Regions from separate parts of the Arthrobacter sp. LFS091 genome, predicted to be linked through region 2. Evidence: riboswitches for the same ligand, from Rfam matches in the RefSeq annotation. Region 2 holds a riboswitch; each other region holds the start of a gene.

Region 1 (6,065 bases), on a different contig from region 2:
GATCCACTGGACCGCTGGGACACCCGCGACTGGCTCCGGGGACGAACCGGCGTACGTCCTGATCCATGGCATCGGGGTGTCGCACCGGTATTTGTCGCGGCTCCACGCCGTTCTCGCCGCCCACGCACCAACCTACTCTTTCGACCTGCCCGGTTTCGCGGGGACCGCCAAGCCGGACAGGCAGCTCCAGGTGGAGGATTATGGCGCCTTCATCGCGGAAGCCTTGGCGTCCCGGGGCATCGATCGGTACGTCCTGGTGGGTCATTCCATGGGTGTGCAGTTTGCCATCGAAGCGGCATTGCATGCGCCCGAGCAGGTCCAGCGCCTGGTGTTGATGGGGCCGGTGGTGGATTCGAGGCACAAGAGTATCCTCCGGCAATCGCTGGCGCTTACCTTGGACGGCGTCCTGCGCGAGAGTCCCTCGTCCAATTGGATCGTCATCTCCGACTACTTCCGCTGCGGGCTCCGCTGGTACCTCACCGAACTCCCGGTGATGATGGGCTATCCCACCGAAAAGCGGCTGGCCGGCATCAAGGTGCCCGTGCTGGTCCTGCGCGGAAGCCGGGACCAGGTGGCAGGCCCCGACTGGTCGCTCCGGCTCTCCCGAACCGTGGACCAAGGGCGCTTGGTGGAGATTCCCGGGGTGGGGCACGTAGCGCAGCATATGCGGCCGCAAGCGGTGGCGGACGCCATCCGCAGCTTCGTCGCCGCGACCACGCAGCACAGTTAGGCCACCCACCGCAGTTAGGCGCCGGGGGCACGACGCCGGAGCCTGGGTTGGGTGCCCTTGTTGGCTCCGGCGGGATCACGCTAGGCTGGCCAGGCAAGTGAATAGTAAGTCTGCTTACGAAAGGGTTTGACCATGACCAGCTATGACCCGGAAGACGATCCCCAAACCTTCGGCGTGAGCGGCGCGACCGGACCCTTCGACACCACCGCCGATGCGGACAGCATCCACGAAGATCCGGACATGCGCCAGGACGAGGACGACGATCCCGCGGCTTCGGCCAACCCTGATCCCCTGGACGGCAACGTCACGGGATTGGAGCCAGGCGGAGGGGTACCCCCGGGCGAAACACCGCCGGCCGAAGGCAGCATGAGCAGCGACCAGGGACACGAAGAGTAATTTCGTCGCTACCCCGCTGTTACGTTGCGGGCCGACAACGTGACAGCGGGCCGGCAACGTTCTACGGCAGGCTCAGGATCTCCCCGAGATCGTAATCGGCAGGCTCCTCCAGTTGCGCGTACGCGCAGCTCTCCGGAGTCCGGTCCGGCCTCCAGCGGCGGAACTGCGTGGTGTGGCGGAACCTGTCGCCCTCCATGTAGTCGTACGCCACTTCGATCACAAGCTCGGGGCGCAGTGGCACAAACGAAAAGTCCTTGCCCCCGCTCCACCTGCTTTGCGCACCAGGCATCCGCGAACCACCGGCAACCTCGTCCTGCTTGGCCCACTCGCCCCACGGGTGATCAGCGAGATCCACCTGGTAGGGCTCAAGCTCGGCAACCAGTGCTTCCCGCTTGGCCATGGGGAACGATGCCACCACCCCCACGTGGTGCAGCCGACCGGCGTCGTCGTAGAGCCCCAACAACATGGAACCCACCACCTTCGCAGTTTTGTGCCAGCGGAACCCGGCCACCACACAGTCCGCGGTCCGAACATGCTTGGTCTTGAACATCACGCGCTTATTGGGTTGGTAGGTTCCATCCAGCGGCTTGGAGAGAACCCCGTCCAGGCCGGCGCCCTCCAACTGCACGAACCATTCCTTGGCCCGCTCGAGGTCTGTTACCGCCGGAGTCACATAGACGGGCGGTTCGGCCTTGGCCAAGGCCGATTCCAGGATGGCCCGGCGCTCTGAGAACGGCCTGCCCATCAGGTCTTCCTCGCCCAGGGCAAGAATGTCGAACGCGACCATGGAAGCCGGCGTTTTCTCGGCGAGCATCCTGACCCGGCTGTCCGCGGGGTGGATCCGTTGCTGGAGGACCTCGAATTCCAACCTGTTGCCCTCGATCAGGACGATCTCACCGTCGATCACACACTTCTCCGGGAGGTTCTTCCTCAGCGCCTCAACCAGCTCGGGAAAGTAGCGCGTCATGGGCTTCTCGTTGCGGCTGCCCAGGATGACCTCGTCCCCATCCTTGAAAACGATGGTCCGGAAGCCATCCCACTTCGGCTCGTAGTGACCCACATCGGGGATGTCCGGAACTGATTTGGCAAGCATGGGCGAGACGGGCGGCATCACTGGCAGGTCCATAGGAAATGTCTACCCTGCCGTCGGACGCCGAAGCTAGTCTTAGGCGGTGGATATCTTGGCCGTGTTGGGGGCAGTACTCGGAGATCCAGCACCAGCTGCCGGCTCCCGCACCGGCCCCGAAGCGTAGGCGCCCGGAGCCTCCGGTTTAGCCCGACCTACCGTCCGTTACATTAATGTGACTTTACTTTCCGGCTCATGTACCGTCGTAGGGCGACCCGTATCTCCGCTGGGCCGCTTCCGGATTGACGCCGAGCTCTGCCGCAATCCGGGATCCGCCAGACCCGCGGCAGAGGCGGGGGACCCACAGTTCCCGGGCTTGTTTCCAAGCCCTCGGGGTGAAGCCGCTGAGGCGGCCGGACGGCCTCGTCCGAACCCGACAGCTAACCTCGAAGGCGTTGAGAGGCAACCACCATGTCCCCAACCATGGATCAGCCGCGCCGCGCCCTCATCGAACGCGAGCGCACCAAGCCAACCGGACGCCGTCGGGCCGAAGCCAGCGGATCCGCCACAGAACCAGCAACGGCGCCTGAGGCACCAAGCACGACGCCGGAACCCACCGCTGCTGCCAGGCCCACCACGCGCGCGGCCGCCCGTGCAGCGGAGCGGGAAAGGGCAGCCCGGGCTGAAGCCGAACCCGCAGAACCGGCCACCGCCGCGATCCCGGCAGTACGGGCAGCCCAAGCCGCGGCACCGCGGTCGACCACACCGGGCCCTCCCACTGCAGCCATCCCCATCGTCGACGTTGCCAAGCCGGCACCCAAGCCGGACACGCAGCAGTCCACACCATCGGAGCCCGCCACGGCAGCCATCCCCATCGTCGACGTTGCCGGGCCGGCACCTATTCCCGTCCCCGCCAGGACCGGCTTTGGCTCGTCGTCGTCGTTCAACCGCGAACCCCAAGCCGTGCTTCGAAAGGCCGCATCGGTCAAGCACATGAGCCAGCGCATGGCCGTGGTCGCCGGCGCCGTCGGGCTGGTGCTCACGGCGGGAGGCCTCGGCCAGGCCCTTGAGCTGCCGTTCTTCGGCCATGAAACCCCCGCCCAGGATGCGAGCGCCCATGGGGACAGGGAGTCGGGCTCGGCTGCGCCCGGGCCTCGGGCTTCCTATTCCACCGCGTCCTCACCGTCGGCCTCGTCGGCAGCGCCAACAGCGTCATCCTCATCGGCAGCCGGTCAGCCGGCGACCGTCCCCGAGGCACCTTCTGAAGTGTCGCCGTCGTCGGTTCCGGCCCCGCACGTCTCGCTTGCGGCCCCGGTTTGGGTTCCTTCGGCGGCGCCGTCGGCGGCTAACCCAGCGCCGGGTGCCTCCGCGGCCGTCCCGACGCAGCCTGCCCCGGCCCCCACCGATACAGTCACGACGGCGCCGTCTCCGGCCCCGACAACCACGCCGACGCCGACCACCACCCCGACGCCCGCGCCGACACCCACGTCGACGTCGACCGCCACTCCCAAGCCGCGCCCCACCGGGAACCCCACCGCCGGAACGAACCCGCAATCCACTGGGACCGCCCTCGACGCGATCCTGGACGCCGCCAAGAAGGCCGTGAAGTGAGCACCCGGCTACCCCGTACGGCAACGCCGATCGGATGGCATGGCCGGTACTGCACCAGCAGCCGGACCGCCACGTTCAGGCGAAGGATGGGCCGCTGGAGCTGCCAGCGGTTGAGGCGTTCCTAGTCCTCGGATCCCCAAAACAGGGAGCACAGGCCGCCTAGATCCTGGGTCGCCGTGCCCAGCGGTGTGCTTTCAGGGCCGCATGCAGTTCAAGCCGGATCGCGCCGCTCAACGGGTCAGCCCCGATGAGCTGGCGGATCCGGCCCAGCCGGTTGTAGATGCTGCTCCTGTGGAGATGGAGCTTCGCTGCGACGTCCTGGACGGAACCGTCATTGTCGTAGAGCAACTCCAGGACCGGGAGGAGCTCGCCGTTCCTGTCCTGATCCTCCAGCGTCCGGTAGTGGACCGATCCGGTGTCATCCCAGCCACCGGGCGCCAAAAGGCGATCAAAGAGTTGGTAAACCCCTACCGCCCGGCTTTCCACGAGCTCGCCGAGCGGCAGGTCAACCGCGGCAGCCTGGGCCGCTACTTTGGACTGGCGGTAGGCGCTGGAGATCTGCCGGATCACCTGGAATGGTTCACTGATGCCAAGGATGACGCGGTCCACCGTCCTTCCGGCGCGCTTGGCGAGTTCCAGTTGGTAGTGCACCAGTACCTGTGCGTGGTCTGCCCTCCCGCCTGATTCCCGGAACAGGACCACCGAATGCGTCTCGGTTCCGGCACTGAACAAGGCGGCGTTGACACCGATCGTGGACTGCAGCGCCGCTGAGCGGTGGGTGAGGGTTGCTGCGATGGGGTCGACGGCGGACCCGGCACCGTCCGGGTCGAGGATGGTCACCAGCTGCCATGGACCCCGCCCCTGGATTTCCTTCCACCCGGCTACGGCAGCCACCGCGTTGGATTCGCCGTTGCAGGCCGAAAGGAATTCCTGCTCGCGGCGGCGCCGAAACTCTGATTCGGCCGTGTTGGAGTCGAGGAGCAGTCCCGCCAACAGGTCCAGTTCGTCCCGTACGCCGGGCAGTTCGGCGAGTATCGCCGTCGCGCTTTGCTCTTCAACGTCCAACTGCACCCACAGGTAGCCGACCCGGAATCCGCGGACCAGTAGCGGGACGCAGACCCGGCCCAACATCCCGAGTTCGTCGTTGGCGGGAACCACCACCGGGCGTACTGCCGTGGAGATGCCGTGGGACAGCTGCCAGGCGCTGACGTCGGTGGGGACGCGCTTGCTGAGCAGGAAGTTCACGCGGACGCGGTCGGCGTGCGACTGGTTGGAGCTGTAGGCGAGGAGCACGCCATCGAGGTCTTCCAGTGACAAGCCGCGGCCGAGCTTCAACGCGACGCGTTCTACGATCTGTTCCACGTCCTGCTGCATCTGGAAAGCGTACCAACAGGAGGCGACACCTGACGCTTGAGTGCTCGACAAATGTCGAGTCCATATGAAGAAGATCGTTGAATTTCCGGCCTTTTGCTGACTGGTAGCCCTGGGCTTCCATGTCGCCTGCCTCACAGCCGGATTTATTCTGGAACCACAGCCCGCAACACATTTTCGGCCGAAGAGGCCGCTAACGATGGAGCCCACAAATGATCATCGGCGTCCCCAAAGAAATCAAGAACAACGAATTCCGCGTAGCCATCACGGCCGCAGGTGTCCACGAATTCCGCACGCACGGACACACCGTTCTGGTTGAGCGCGGCGCAGGCCTCGGCTCGGGCATCACCGATGAGGAATACTCGATCGCCGGCGCCGAAATCGTCAACGAAGCCGATGACGTCTGGGGCCGTGCGGACATGGTCATGAAGGTCAAGGAACCCATCGCGGCCGAGTACCACCGCTTCCGCAAGGGCCTGATCCTCTTCACCTACCTGCACCTTGCCGCAGAGCCCGAACTCACTGCAGAGCTCATCAACTCCGGCGTCACGGCCATCGCCTACGAAACCGTGCAGGAAGGCCGCGCCCTTCCGCTGCTGGCACCGATGTCCGAGGTCGCAGGCCGCCTCTCCGTCGTGGTCGGCGCTTCCTCGCTGATGGCTCCGGCCGGCGGCAAGGGCGTCCTGCTGGGCGGCGTACCGGGCGTCCGTCCGGCCAAGGTTGTTGTCCTGGGTGCCGGCGTTGCTGGAACCAACGCCGCTGCCATGGCGCTGGGCCTCGGTGCTGATGTCACCATCATGGACATCAACATCAACCGGCTGCGCGAACTCGACGCCCTCTACCAGGGCCGCCTGAAGACCGTTGCCTCCAACGCCTACGAGATCGAGAAGT
Region 2 (6,065 bases):
CTCGGCGTTCGCGGTGCTCCCGCCCGGACCGCCTCCTGCACCATCAAAGTCGCGGCTTCCAGTGTCCAGTCCTGCTCGGGTGTCCAGTCCTGCCCGGGCGCCAAAGCCGCCGCTGGCCGCACCGGCAGGTCCCGACGTCGGAATTGAACCCGAGTGCGGAGTCGCCGCAGTAGCCACTGTCCATGCCCCGGTTCCGAGGCCGCCGGCGAGCAACGACATCACGACGACGGCGGCAGCAGGCAGCCGCCGGAGGCCACCCTTGAGCCTGGTGCCACCCAGTTGATCCACACGAAGCAGGAGAGCGGCTGCAGCAAGGACACCAAGAACCACCACCACGATACGCAGCCACGGCAGCCACGAGGCATCCCGGCCGAGGAGTACCGCGGACCACAGCGCACTTCCCAGCACCACCACTGCCAGCACGATCCGGGGCGTCCACGACGCCCGGCCGCGCCAGAGTTCGACGCATCCGATGCCGACAAGTGCGGCAATAGCCGGTGCCAGGGCCACTGCATAGTACGGGTGGACGATGCCGCTCATGAAGCTGAAGATGCCGGCCGTGACAACCAGCCAGCCGCCCCACATCAGCAGGGCAGCGCGGCTTCGCGACGTGCGGGCTTCGCGGCGGGTAAACCTCAGCCCGGCCACCAGCAGGATCAACGCCGCGGGCAGGAGCCATGAGACTTCACCGCCAAAGCTGGTCCCGAACATACGGCCCAGTCCCGCAGCGCCACCAAAGCCACCGCCACCGAAGCCACCGCCCGGCAGACCGCCACCAAAGCCTCCGCCGCCCGGCAGACCGCCGTCCGCACCGGAACCCCCGGGCATGCCGCCGCCGGCGCCGCCCTCACCCGAACCGGTTATGCGCCCCAGCCCGTTGTAGCCGAAGGTGAGTTCCAGGAAGCTGTTTCCCGCCGAGCCGGCCATATAGGGCCTGGCCGACGCCGGAGTCAGCTGGAAGATCGCAATGTAGGTACCCGCCACGGCAACGATGCCCGCGCCCGCAGCAAGGAGGTGCAGGATTCGCTTGCCCAGAGTTGTGGGAGCGGCCCACAGATAGGCCAGTGCCAAACCCGGCACGATCAGGAACCCTTGGAGCATCTTGCTCAGGAAAGCCAGCCCCACCACTGCGCCTGCCGCGGCCAACCATTTCCAGCCGGCCTTCTCAATGGCGCGGGTTGTCAGGTATGCGGCCAACACCAGGCACAACGTCAGCATGGCGTCGGGGTTGTTGAAGCGGAACATCAGGGCAGCAACGGGGGTCAGCGCCAAAGCGCCACCGGCGAGGAGCCCTGCCGCGGGACCGGACACGCGCTTGACCGTCAGGTACAGAAGCCCGACGGCGGCGACCCCCATGAGAGCCTCCGGAACCAGCATGCTGGTAGGGGAGAAGCCGAAGATCCTGCCAACCAAGGCCGGAATCCAGAGGGATGCCGGCGGCTTGTCCACCGTGATCGCATTGCCGGCATCGAGGGAGCCGAAAAAGAGTGCCGTCCAGTCCTTGGTGCCTGCTTGGATAGCTGCGGCGTAGAAAGAGTTGGCGTATCCGGTGGCGGCAAGGTTCCAGAGATAGAGGAACGCGGTCCCCACCAGAAGCCCGGCGGCGGACGGTCGTACCCAGCGTGGTTGCGGTCCGAAAACGAGGCGCTGCAGGCGGGTCGGTGTTTCCGGGGACTTCATTGGTTCGTCAACGGCATGGCTTGGCTGAAGGGCGGTGATCATTTCGCTGGCACCTCTGTGGTCTTGTCGGAACCCTCGGTTTGAGGGGCCGGTGTGGCGGGTCGGCGGAACACCCACAGGCGGAACAACAGGAAGCGGGCCCCGGTCGCGGCGAGGTTCGCGCCAACTACCGTTGCCACCTCAAGCCAGCGGTCCGGCGTCGTGGTTCCGTGCACCAGGGCCAGCGCGCCCGAGGTGAGTGCCAGGCCGATGCAGAAAACAATCAAGCCTTCAAAGTGGTGGCGGGCGTGGCTGCCGCCCTGGATGCCGAACGTGAAGCGCCGGTTGGCGGCTGTGTTGGCGACGGCCGTCACGATCAGGGCCAGGAAGTTGGCGAGCTGCGGGTCCATGAATCCCCGGCACAGCAGGAAGATCAGCAGGTAGGCCACTGTGGACGCCGCGCCGATCACCGCAAAGCGCACCAGTTGCCCGAACAGGCTGGCGCGTGGGGTCGATTCCGATGTTCGCGACGACGCCGGCAATGGGCCGCGGGCCAAGGCCGCGCGCAGTTCGGGGACAGGGATGCGCCCGGTGACGAGGTCGCGCGTCAGGCGCGCCATTCCGCGGAGGTCGGCCAGGGCGGTTCGTACGACGTCGACACTTGAGTTCGGATCGTCCGTCCAGTCGACGGGGACTTCATGGACGCGGAGGCCGCAGCGCTCGGCCAGGACCAGGAGTTCGGTGTCGAAGAACCAGGCGTTGTCCAGGGTGTGGGGGAGGATCCTGTGGGCGACGTCTGCCCGGATGGCTTTGAAACCGCATTGGGCATCCGAGAACCGGGCGCCCATGAGCGTATGCAGGAGGACGTTGTAGCTGCGGGAGACGAACTCGCGCTTGGGCCCGCGGACAACACGGGAGTTGCGGGAGAGCCGGGTCCCGATGGCGAGGTCCGAGTGGCCGGAGATCAGGGGAGCCAGCAGGGGTGCCAGGGCGGCAAGATCAGTGGAGAGGTCCACGTCCATGTAGGCGAGCACCGGGGACGGGGAGGCGAGCCAGACCTGACGGAGGGCGTTGCCCCGGCCCTTCTCCTCAAAGCGCATGACGCCGATTTCGGGGAGTTCACGGGCCAGGCGCTCGGCGATCTTCAATGTGTTGTCCGTGCTCGCATTGTCCGCGACCGTGATGCGGAACGTATGCGGGAACGTCTCCACCAAATGCCCGTGCAAGCGGCGCAGGCATTCCTCAAGGTCGGTCTCTTCGTTGTGGACGGGAATGGTGACGTCCAGGACAGGGACCGTGGTCCGCGTGTCCACGGGAAAGCGCCGCGGCTGCCGGTAGGGCAAGGCAGGAGCGGCGAAGGTCCCCGCATGGGCGGGGTTCGGCAGCGCACTGGTGGCGGGATCTATGAGCGTCATGCATTCACAGTGGGGCCGCCGATTGTGAGTGCTTTAGGCGGAAGCTGTGACGCGACTGTGTAAGTTGACGGGGCCCCTTAAAAGCGAAAAGCCGCCCCCGGAGCGGGAGCGGCTTTTCGTGAAAGCTCTTGGCTTAGTACCAGTTGTTGGCCAAGTGGAAGGCCAGGGCAGCCGACGGGGATCCGTAGCGTTCCTTGATGTAGTTCAAACCCCACTTGATCTGGGTCTGGTAGTTGGTCTGCCAGTCCGCACCGGCAGAAGCCATCTTGCCGGCCGGAAGCGACTGGACAATACCGTACGCACCGCTGGAAGCGTTGGTGGCAGTGGTCCGCCATCCTGATTCCTTCTCCCACAGCGTGTTCAGGGCGGTCATTTCGCCCGCGCCCCAGCCGTAGCTGCCAAGGATGCTGGCGGCGTAGGCCTTTGCAGCGGCGGGATCGTCCACTGCCTTCGGGGCGGCAGCAGCGGCTGCAGCCTGGGCAGCGGCGGCAGCAGCAGCGTCGGCGGCCTGCTTGGCGGCAGCGTCAGCAGCGGCCTTGTCGGCAGCAGCCTTCTCGGCAGCGGCTTGATCGGCAGCTGCCTTGTCGGCGGCAGCCTGCGCGGCAGCGGCCTGATCAGCGGCGAGCTTGTCGGCTGCGGCCTTGTCGGCGGCGGCCTTGTCTGCAGCAGCCCGGTCGGCTGCACCCTTGGCAGCTGCGGCGTCCATCGAAGCGGAAACTTCAGCGGACTTGTTGGTGCTGACCTGTGCGGCGGCCTGGGTGCCGGCTACGCGGCTTGCCTCGGGGAGGTTCAAGGCCGCGTTGGCGGCGGTACCCAGCGATGCAACGCCCAGTGCAGCGGCGATGACGCCCGCTACAACAGGCATGCGCTTGCCGGACTTGCCCTCACGGGCGGCCTTTTTGAGGACGGTCTGCGACTTGGTCAACTGGGTGTCGTTCTGGTCGCGGTGACGCGCGGAAGGGCGCGTCTGATCGTTAAATTCAGACATTTGTGATTACCTCTCAGCGCCTGCGGAGTTAGCTGTCGGGTTCGGATGAGGTCATCCGGCCGCGCATCACGCTGCGGCTTCACCCCAAGGGCCGGCAAAATGCCTGGGCCCGGAGACTCTGGGTCCCCCGTCTCTGCCTCGGTGAAAGATCGGACTCCGGGAAGTGGCAGAGCTCGGCGCATCCCGGATGTGGGCCGGTTAGGGGCAACCCACCCTTTCGACGGTACAGGAGGTTTCCGCAGAAGTCACATTTAGGTAACAGAGATCACGAAGTCGGTGAGTCGTCTTGCCGGATTCTTTACAGGCGTTCGGTAGTGGCGGTAGGCAGCCGGAGGGCGAACTCGGTGCGCCCCGGCCTGGACGTCACTTCGACGCTTCCGCCGTGCGCTTGAACGATGGATTCCACTATCGACAAGCCCAACCCCGAGGTCCCTTCCGAGCCCGATCTCGCCGCGTCGGCACGGGCAAAACGGGAGAAGATGCGGCTCTGGAATTCCTGCGGTATGCCAGGACCGTTGTCGGTCACGGTCACCACTGCGCTGCCATCCGCGGAGAGCATGACTCCAGTGACCACCGTTGTTCCCGGGTCGGTGTGTTTGCGGGCATTCGAGAGCAAGTTCGCCAGCACCTGGTGCAATTGCGTGGCATCGCCGCGTACGGTGACGGGCTCCCCGGGGAGCTGCAGTTGCCAGATGTGGTCCGGCGCCATGACTTTTTCGTCACTCACGGTCTCGATCACCAACTGGGTCAGGTCCACGTCCGTGACCTTCAACGGCTGGCCCTCGTCCAACCTCGCCAGCAACAGCAGGTCCTCCACCAGCGTAGTCATGCGTTCGGACTGGCTTTGTACCCGGGCCAAGGACTTCCTGCCGTCGTCCGTAAAGGTCTCGGTCATCCGAAGCAGCTCGGTGTAGCCACGGATGGCGGTCAGCGGCGTCCGGAGCTCGTGCGAGGCATCGGCAACGAACTGCCTCACTTTGGTCTCGCTCTCCTGACGGGCCTCTAACGCGCTGGAGACGTTGTTCAGCATCTGGTTCAGGGCGTGGCCCACGCTCCCCACTTCGGTCCCGGGATGGGAGGCCGACGGCGGGACACGCACCGCAAGTGCCACTTCACCGGCGTCGAGAGGCAGCCGTGAAACCTTGGTGGCGACATCGGAAAGCTGCTCCAGGGGCCACATGGTGCGACGGATGATCACGGTCCCCACGAGGCCGATCACCACCAGGCCGCCCAGTGACACCAGAACCATGGTCCAGACCAGCGAAGCCTCTGCGGTCTGCTTGTCCGCGAGCGGCAGGCCAGTGACGATCACGTCGCCGTAATTGGTCTTCACGGCCATAAGCCGGTAATCGCCGTTGGACAGCGAACGGTCAACCGGGCCGTCACCTGTCGGCAGCGCAAGCAGGACCTGCTCATCGTCGGCGGACAAGGAGACGCGATTGCCCCGCGCGTCGATCAACCCGGAGCTGCGCACCGTTGAGCCGTCGATACGGGCGCTCAGCGTGCCGGCCGCCTGGCCGCGGGCCTCCAGCGGGTCCGGGCGTCCTGTCGGGGAGTTTGGAAAGCTCGACGGCGGTCTGCCGAATAGGTCCGCACGGAGCGAGGCCTGCTCCAGCTGCCTGTCGAGCTGCTTGTTGAAGACCATATCCATCGAGGCGTAGCTGACCACCCCGACTGCGCCGCAAATGGCCACCAGCAAAGCCATCGCCACCAGGACCAGGCGAGTGCGCAAATGCCAGGTGGAGGGATTGAGCCAATTGCGCTGCTGGCTTCTGGCAACCCCGGAGAGTGCGCTCAAGGCTTAGTCCGCAGGTTTGATGACATAGCCGGCTCCGCGAACGGTATGGATCATTGGCGGGTGTTTCGCTTCGATCTTCTTGCGGAGGTAGGAAATGTACAGCTCCACGATGTTGGCTTGGCCGCCGAAGTCGTAGTCCCACACCCGGTCAAGGATTTGTGCTTTGCTGACCACCCGTTTCGGGTTCTCCATGAGATAGCGCAGG
Region 3 (6,065 bases), 360 kb from region 2:
GGGACCAGCCGCGCGGGTTGATGTTGGTGCCGTCGTTGCTCGGGCCGATGTGGAGCGTGAACTCAAGGATGGCGGCCAAAGCCGTCGATGCCACGATGCCGATCAGGATGGCGCCACGGACCTTGCGGACCACCAGTGCGATGGTCAGGATCAGGCCGAACGCAAACACCAACGTGGGCCAGCCGAGCAGTTTCCCGTCGACGCCCAATCCCAGCGGAACGGTTGTGCCGGCGGCGTCAGGGATGCGGCGGACAAACCCTGCATTGACCAGGCCGATCAGTGCGATGAAGAGGCCGATGCCCACCACGATCGCTGTCTTGAGCGCTTCCGGTACGGCTTTGAACACGGCGGTACGGAAACCGGTGAGCACCAGGATCAGCATGGTAAGGCCCGAGAGCACCACAAGGCCCATCATGTCCGGCCAGGTCAGGCCCGGGTGCGAGGCGACGGTCACCGCTACGAACGCGTTAACGCCCAGGCCCGTGGCCACGGCGAACGGGTGCTTGGCCCAGGCGCCCATGAGGATGGTCAGGATGCCCGCGACGAATGCCGTGGTGGCCGCGACGGCGGTGAATCCCAGCGACGCTCCGCTGGAATCCTGCCCGGAAAGGATCAGGGGGTTGAGGACCACGATGTAGCTCATGGCGAAGAAGGTTGCGAAGCCGCCTCGGATTTCCCGGGAGTATGTGGAGCCACGCTCGGAAATTTTGAAGTAGCGGTCGATGGCAGAACCTTGTTTAAGCATGAAGGACTCCGGGGATCGAGGGGAGTGTGCCCTCAAATCCTATGCCGTCGGATATGGGCCCCCTGACGATTCGCCTAGTCTGTAAGGAAGCCAACACTAGGAGAAACCGCCCCATGCGCACCATCCGCCCGCTTCTGGCCGCCGTCGTTGCCGCCCTGGCCTTCGCATCCGCTTTGCTGTTTTCCGCGGGCCCGGCCTCCGCGCACGACGTCGCCGAATCCACAGCGCCGGGCAACGGCTCCAGCGTGGCAGCTGTCCCGGCGTCGGTCTCCATCACGTTCAACAACCGGCCGCTGGCCATCGGATCGGGCGTTACGGTCGCTGCGGGTGGCGAAAACTGGGCGGATGGGCCCGTCGAAATCATCGACAACCAGGCGGTCCAGAAGATCCGAGAAGGCGCGCCGGCCGGCGAATACACCGTGGTCTGGAGGGTCGTCAGCTCCGACTCGCACCCCATCGAGGGCACCTTCACGTTCAAGGCCGCTGCTGGAAGCACGACGGCGACGAGCGGCACGGCGGGTGCCTCGCCGTCGTCGTCGGCACCTTCAAATACGGTTCCGACGGCAGGAACTGCAGCGCCAGGCACTGCCACCAGTACCCCGGCCGCTGACGCGTCCCAACCTTTCCCGTGGAGCATCGTGGGACTGGCCGTGGTTGCTGTGGGCCTTGTGATCTATCTCGCCGTTACCGCCCGGAAGAAACTCGCCGCCTCCAGCGACTCAAATGCGGGAGATTCCGCGGAATAACAGGCTTTTCTACGTAGCTGCGAATATCTCGGATTGGTCACTGCGACACGCCAAAACCCCGGTTCTCGTTACTTAAATGTGACTTCGGCGAGATCATCGCGTACCGTAGTAGCTGTGCCTGTTCCACGTAGCGGGCACTTCCGGCCTGATTGCCTAGCTCTGCCGCAGTCCGGAATCCGTTCGCAGACAAACCTTACGGCAGAGACGGGGAACCCAATTTAGGTCGCTTTCGAGCGTGCCTTGGGGTGAAGTCACGATGCTTCCGCTGAACAGCGGGGGATAGTGGCCGGGTGACTCCCATCCGAATCCGACAGCTAACCTCGCAGGCATCGGGAGAGGCTTTTTCATGTCTTCAAGCATTCTTCGCGGCCGTCGTAAGGCGGACAGCGTACGTCCTAATCCGTTCATCTCCATCTCCAAGGCAGTCGCCAGCAACGCTTCCGGCGCTGGCCGCCAGGCAGCTGTTATCGCAGCAGCCTCGGGCCTTGTGTTGACCGGCTCCATCGCTGCACACGCAGCCGAAACCCCGGTTCAGCGCGACTCCAGCCCCGCCACGGTCGCCGAGACCGTTTCCGAGGCCCCCACCAAGGTTGTAACCGCCGCCGCCACGGCTACCGTCAACTTCGAGCGCCCTGCTGTTGCATCCGTAGCAGCTCCGGTCATCGAAAAGCCGGCTCCCGTTGTTGAGGCACCTGTAGCCAAGAAGGCAGCAGTGGCAACAACCGCTGCGGCCGCTCCTGTCGCAAAGGCTGCCGCTTCGGTTGCAGCCGCTCCGGCTGCTGCTGCTCCCGCAGCCGCTGCACCGGCCGTCGGTGGAGTCAACGCAGCCATGGTCGCCTCGGCTTACGCCCAGATCGGCATCATGCAGGACTGCACCGCAATGGTGGAGCGGGCCCTCGGCTCCGCAGGCATCCCTGTTGGTGACCTGGCTCCCATGCAGTTCCTGAACTACGGCAAGGTTGTCAGTGACCCCCAGCCCGGCGACATGATCGTCCAGTCCGGCCACGTTGCCATCTACATCGGCAACGGCCAGGCCATCAGCGGTGGCATCAACGGCAACCAGACGGGCATCCACCCGATCAGCTGGTTGACCGCAACTGGTCCCATCACGTACGTACGCGCAGGCGCATAAGCCTCACGCTTCAGTTCAAAGGCCGGCATCTTCGAAGATTCATTCTTCGAGGGTGCCGGCCTTTGGCGTTAAGAAATGTGCGCAAAAGTTCCAGTGGCGGTGAAGCGGCCGTCCTAGGCGATGGCTACGCCGCTGCCGGCCATGCCGTTGCCTGCCGGTAGGGCCACCCTGGCGGAAATAGCCTGCCCCACAGCTTTGGCCTGCCGAAGGACTTCTTTGGGAGTCGGGGTAATGAGTTCTCCGACGCCTACAAGGTGCATCCCCACGGCACGCATTGCCGCGGCGAAATTCTGGCCGACGGCAATTCCAAGTTCTGCCAGCATCCGGCGCAGCTGGCTCTGGGCGCAGCGCGTCACCACGACGTGGTCGGCCAGCAGGACACCTTGGGCGGTGTGGACCGCCCACTGACGGGGAGTGGATTCGAGGGGGCCGAAAACGATCCTGCCCCGGAGGGTGGCCGATGCGGTGCTTCCGGTGGGGCCGTGCCCTATCTGCTGCGACGGGTCGGAGCCCAGGAAATCCAGGCGAACGGCACGGGTGGTGCTGCGAACGTCCAATTGATGGTTGGCGGCGTAGTTGCGCAGGTGGCGGAGAATCTCGCTGCGTTCCTGCATGGCGGGATCGGCGATGTCGCAGCGCTGGAGCATTCCAGTGTGGGTCGAAGGCCCGGTGGCTGACAGCGACCCGAACCCGTCAACGACGATGGAGCCCACCCCGTAGCGGCTAAGCTCGCTGGCAACAGCCAGACCGGAGAGGCCGGCGCCGATGACCACTGTGGTGGTTCGTTCCGTGCCGGAATCAGGCGTGAGTGACACTGCTTGGTTCCTCCTTGACGTGTGTGCCCTGCGGCATCGCGTGGGATCGCGTCCGAGTTCCCCAAGCGGCCGCAAATTAACAGCCGGGGTGTGTCATGAGACACGCTGCCCGGCTATTCGGTGACTCGAACACTACCGAACTTTTTCGGCCATGGGTAGCCGTCCCGGCGTCGTGTTTTTCGTGTCCGCCAGCAGGCCGATCCCGTGTGGTTTGAACTGAGCCCGGACCGTTATGCACATAGCCCGAAGTCGCCTTGATTCGGCACTTCCGACCGAGAATAGTGGGCATTGGAAGGAGAGATTCCAAGTTTCTCCTACCCCGGCCATTGACATTTGAAGAGTCAGGGAATCCAGTGCGGAGAACCTCTGGCAGAATAGCCGGAACATCAAGCAGTAGGTGGAGAGGCGGGCCCCATGGACCAGCACGAAGGACACAATGAAGTGCCACGCGATGGCGAGGAATCGGCGGTTGCCCCCGGCGGCATCGTCGTTGGAGTGGACGGATCCGAGCACGGCCAGTGCGCCTTGGTCTGGGCAGCGCGTGAAGCAGAGCGTCGCCAGCTCCCCTTGCATATCGTAACGGCCTACTCGGTCCCCATTTTTGCCGCATCTGGTCTGGACGGAGGCTACGCCACCGTGGACGACTCCGTCATCCGCGAAGGCGCCGATGCAATCGTCAAGCAAGCCATGGACAAGGTTTCTGCCTATTCGATCGACGTGGATGCTTCGGTCGAAAACGGTGATGCCGCAGGTGTCCTCCTCGACCTCTCGGCTGAAGCAGCGCTTCTGGTCTTCGGGAGCCGGGGCCGCGGCGGATTCGTTGGGCGCCTCCTGGGGTCGGTGAGCAGTGCTTTGCCCGCCCATGCCAAGTGCCCCACGGTGACCGTACCGCTGTACTGCGCGGACCGCCTTGGGGAGAGCACCGAGGACAAACACATCAAAGCCGAGCACGCCAAGGCCGGCCCCCGTACCGTCGAGAATGTTGTGGCAGTAGGCGTGGACGGCTCCGAGCAGGCCCGCGTAGCTGTTCTCGAGGCTGCGGAGCAGGCACAGCGCATGGGCGCCAAGCTCCGTGTGATCTGCGCTGTTCCCCAATACAGTGGTTCCCTCGCGTGGGTACCGGCCCCACTTGATCGCGATGCCCTCTTCGCCGACATCAAAGTGCAGTTGGATGCCGGCTTGGCGTGGCTTCAGAGCCATTTCCCGCGACTGACCATAGAGACAGAGCTCCGGGACGGCGCTCCGGTGGATGTCCTGGTCGAAACAAGCCGCGCCGTTGAGCTCGTGGTCCTCGGCACCCGTGGCCGCGGCGGATTCGCCGGGATGCTCCTTGGGTCCACGTCTGATGGAGTCCTCCATCACGCGAAGGGGCCGGTGCTGGTGGTTCCGGACCGGGAAGATCCGCGGCTTGCCGATCGGCCCAATTTCGGGCCAATGCTCGGCGCAGCTTAGCGGCAGGGGTCCCCAGCGATGGACAGCCAGCAGCCACTGAACCAGCCGGAGGGCCACCCGGCTGGCCCTCGCAAGGCTGCCCAGGGTTTCATCGTGGACATCGCCACAATACGGGGAAGCATGCTTTCAGAGGTTGGCGGGAAGGCCGCCAACCTCGGTGAACTGGTTAGCGCGGGACTGCCTGTCCCGCCCGGGTTTTGCCTCACCACCCACGCGTACCGGCGGGCACTCGCTGCTGCTGGCTTGGATACAGTCCTTCGCGAACTCTCTGAGGCGGGGTCCACGGATACTGGCACGTTGAACAGCCTGGCTGCCCGCGCCCGGTCAGTGGTGCTCGACGCCGGTATCCCAGGCGAAGTCGCGGAGGCGGTCCTCGCGGCATACCGGGATCTCGGCGAGGAGGTGCCCGTGGCCGTCAGGTCCTCTGCAACTGCGGAGGACCTGCCCGGCGCCAGCTTTGCCGGTCAGCAGGACACCTTCCTCAACGTCGTGGGTGCAGAGGCGGTCCTGGATGCCGTCGGCCGCTGTTGGGCGTCCCTCTGGACAGACCGCGCCGTCAGCTACCGGACCACCAACGGGGTTGACCATTCATCTGTGGCCCTCGCGGTGGTCATTCAGGAGATGGTTGCTTCCGCTACGGCAGGTGTCATGTTTACAGCCAATCCGGTCACCGGGAAGCGCCACGAGGCTGTGATAGACGCGTCCCCCGGTTTGGGAGAGGCCGTTGTGTCAGGGGCGGTGAACCCGGACCAGTTTGTGGTGGACATCAACAGCCGGACCATCGTAAGACGAAGCCTGGGTGACAAGCTCGTGGAGATCCGGCCGCTGCCCGGTGGTGGCACGGAACGGATAGAACGGGCCGCGTCGGAGCAGTCCGGTGGGTCCGCACTGAAAGCCTGCCTGGATGATCGGCAGATCCTGGACCTCGCCGGGTTGGCCCGCCTGGTGGAGCAGCACTACGGGGCACCCCAGGACACAGAATGGGCCATCGACGGCGCGGGCAAGCTCTGGCTGACCCAATCCCGGCCCATCACCACGCTGTATCCGCAGATGACCCGGAATCCTCCGCTCCCAGGAGAGCACGCGTTCTTGAATTTCAGCCTTGCCCAGGGTCTTACCCGGCCAATAACGCCTATGGGCTTGGCGGGCATCCGCCTAGTGGCCTCTTGCGTCGC

What was found. A riboswitch is a leader RNA that binds a small molecule or an ion and turns the genes downstream of it on or off. The one in region 2 is predicted to bind cyclic di-AMP.
Region 1: it holds a riboswitch for cyclic di-AMP, as region 2 does, so the genes downstream of both, ACNQOP_RS07740 (hypothetical protein) here and ACNQOP_RS03295 (hypothetical protein) in region 2, are expected to answer to the same signal.
Region 3: it holds a riboswitch for cyclic di-AMP, as region 2 does, so the genes downstream of both, ACNQOP_RS05025 (NlpC/P60 family protein) here and ACNQOP_RS03295 (hypothetical protein) in region 2, are expected to answer to the same signal.

The regions. Positions count from the first base shown of each region.
Region 1 covers NZ_JBFPFP010000003.1:428,940-435,004, reverse strand. Annotated here, with positions in the region: gene ACNQOP_RS07755 (alpha/beta fold hydrolase) at 1-730, shown strand, start outside; gene ACNQOP_RS07750 (DUF6480 family protein) at 863-1,126, shown strand; gene ACNQOP_RS07745 (ATP-dependent DNA ligase) at 1,188-2,252, opposite strand; cyclic di-AMP (ydaO/yuaA leader) riboswitch at 2,516-2,661, shown strand; gene ACNQOP_RS07740 (hypothetical protein) at 2,664-3,803, shown strand; gene ACNQOP_RS07735 (PucR family transcriptional regulator) at 3,963-5,177, opposite strand; gene ald (alanine dehydrogenase) at 5,387-6,065, shown strand, end outside.
Region 2 covers NZ_JBFPFP010000002.1:112,584-118,648, reverse strand. Annotated here, with positions in the region: gene ACNQOP_RS03305 (glycosyltransferase family 39 protein) at 1-1,722, opposite strand, end outside; gene ACNQOP_RS03300 (glycosyltransferase) at 1,719-3,074, opposite strand; gene ACNQOP_RS03295 (hypothetical protein) at 3,208-4,062, opposite strand; cyclic di-AMP (ydaO/yuaA leader) riboswitch at 4,066-4,251, opposite strand; gene ACNQOP_RS03290 (ATP-binding protein) at 4,361-5,860, opposite strand; gene ACNQOP_RS03285 (response regulator transcription factor) at 5,864-6,065, opposite strand, start outside.
Region 3 covers NZ_JBFPFP010000002.1:477,278-483,342, reverse strand. Annotated here, with positions in the region: gene ACNQOP_RS05035 (NCS2 family permease) at 1-745, opposite strand, end outside; gene ACNQOP_RS05030 (copper resistance CopC family protein) at 859-1,491, shown strand; cyclic di-AMP (ydaO/yuaA leader) riboswitch at 1,642-1,834, shown strand; gene ACNQOP_RS05025 (NlpC/P60 family protein) at 1,838-2,623, shown strand; gene ACNQOP_RS05020 (FAD-binding protein) at 2,737-3,438, opposite strand; gene ACNQOP_RS05015 (universal stress protein) at 3,853-4,890, shown strand; gene ACNQOP_RS05010 (PEP/pyruvate-binding domain-containing protein) at 4,909-6,065, shown strand, end outside.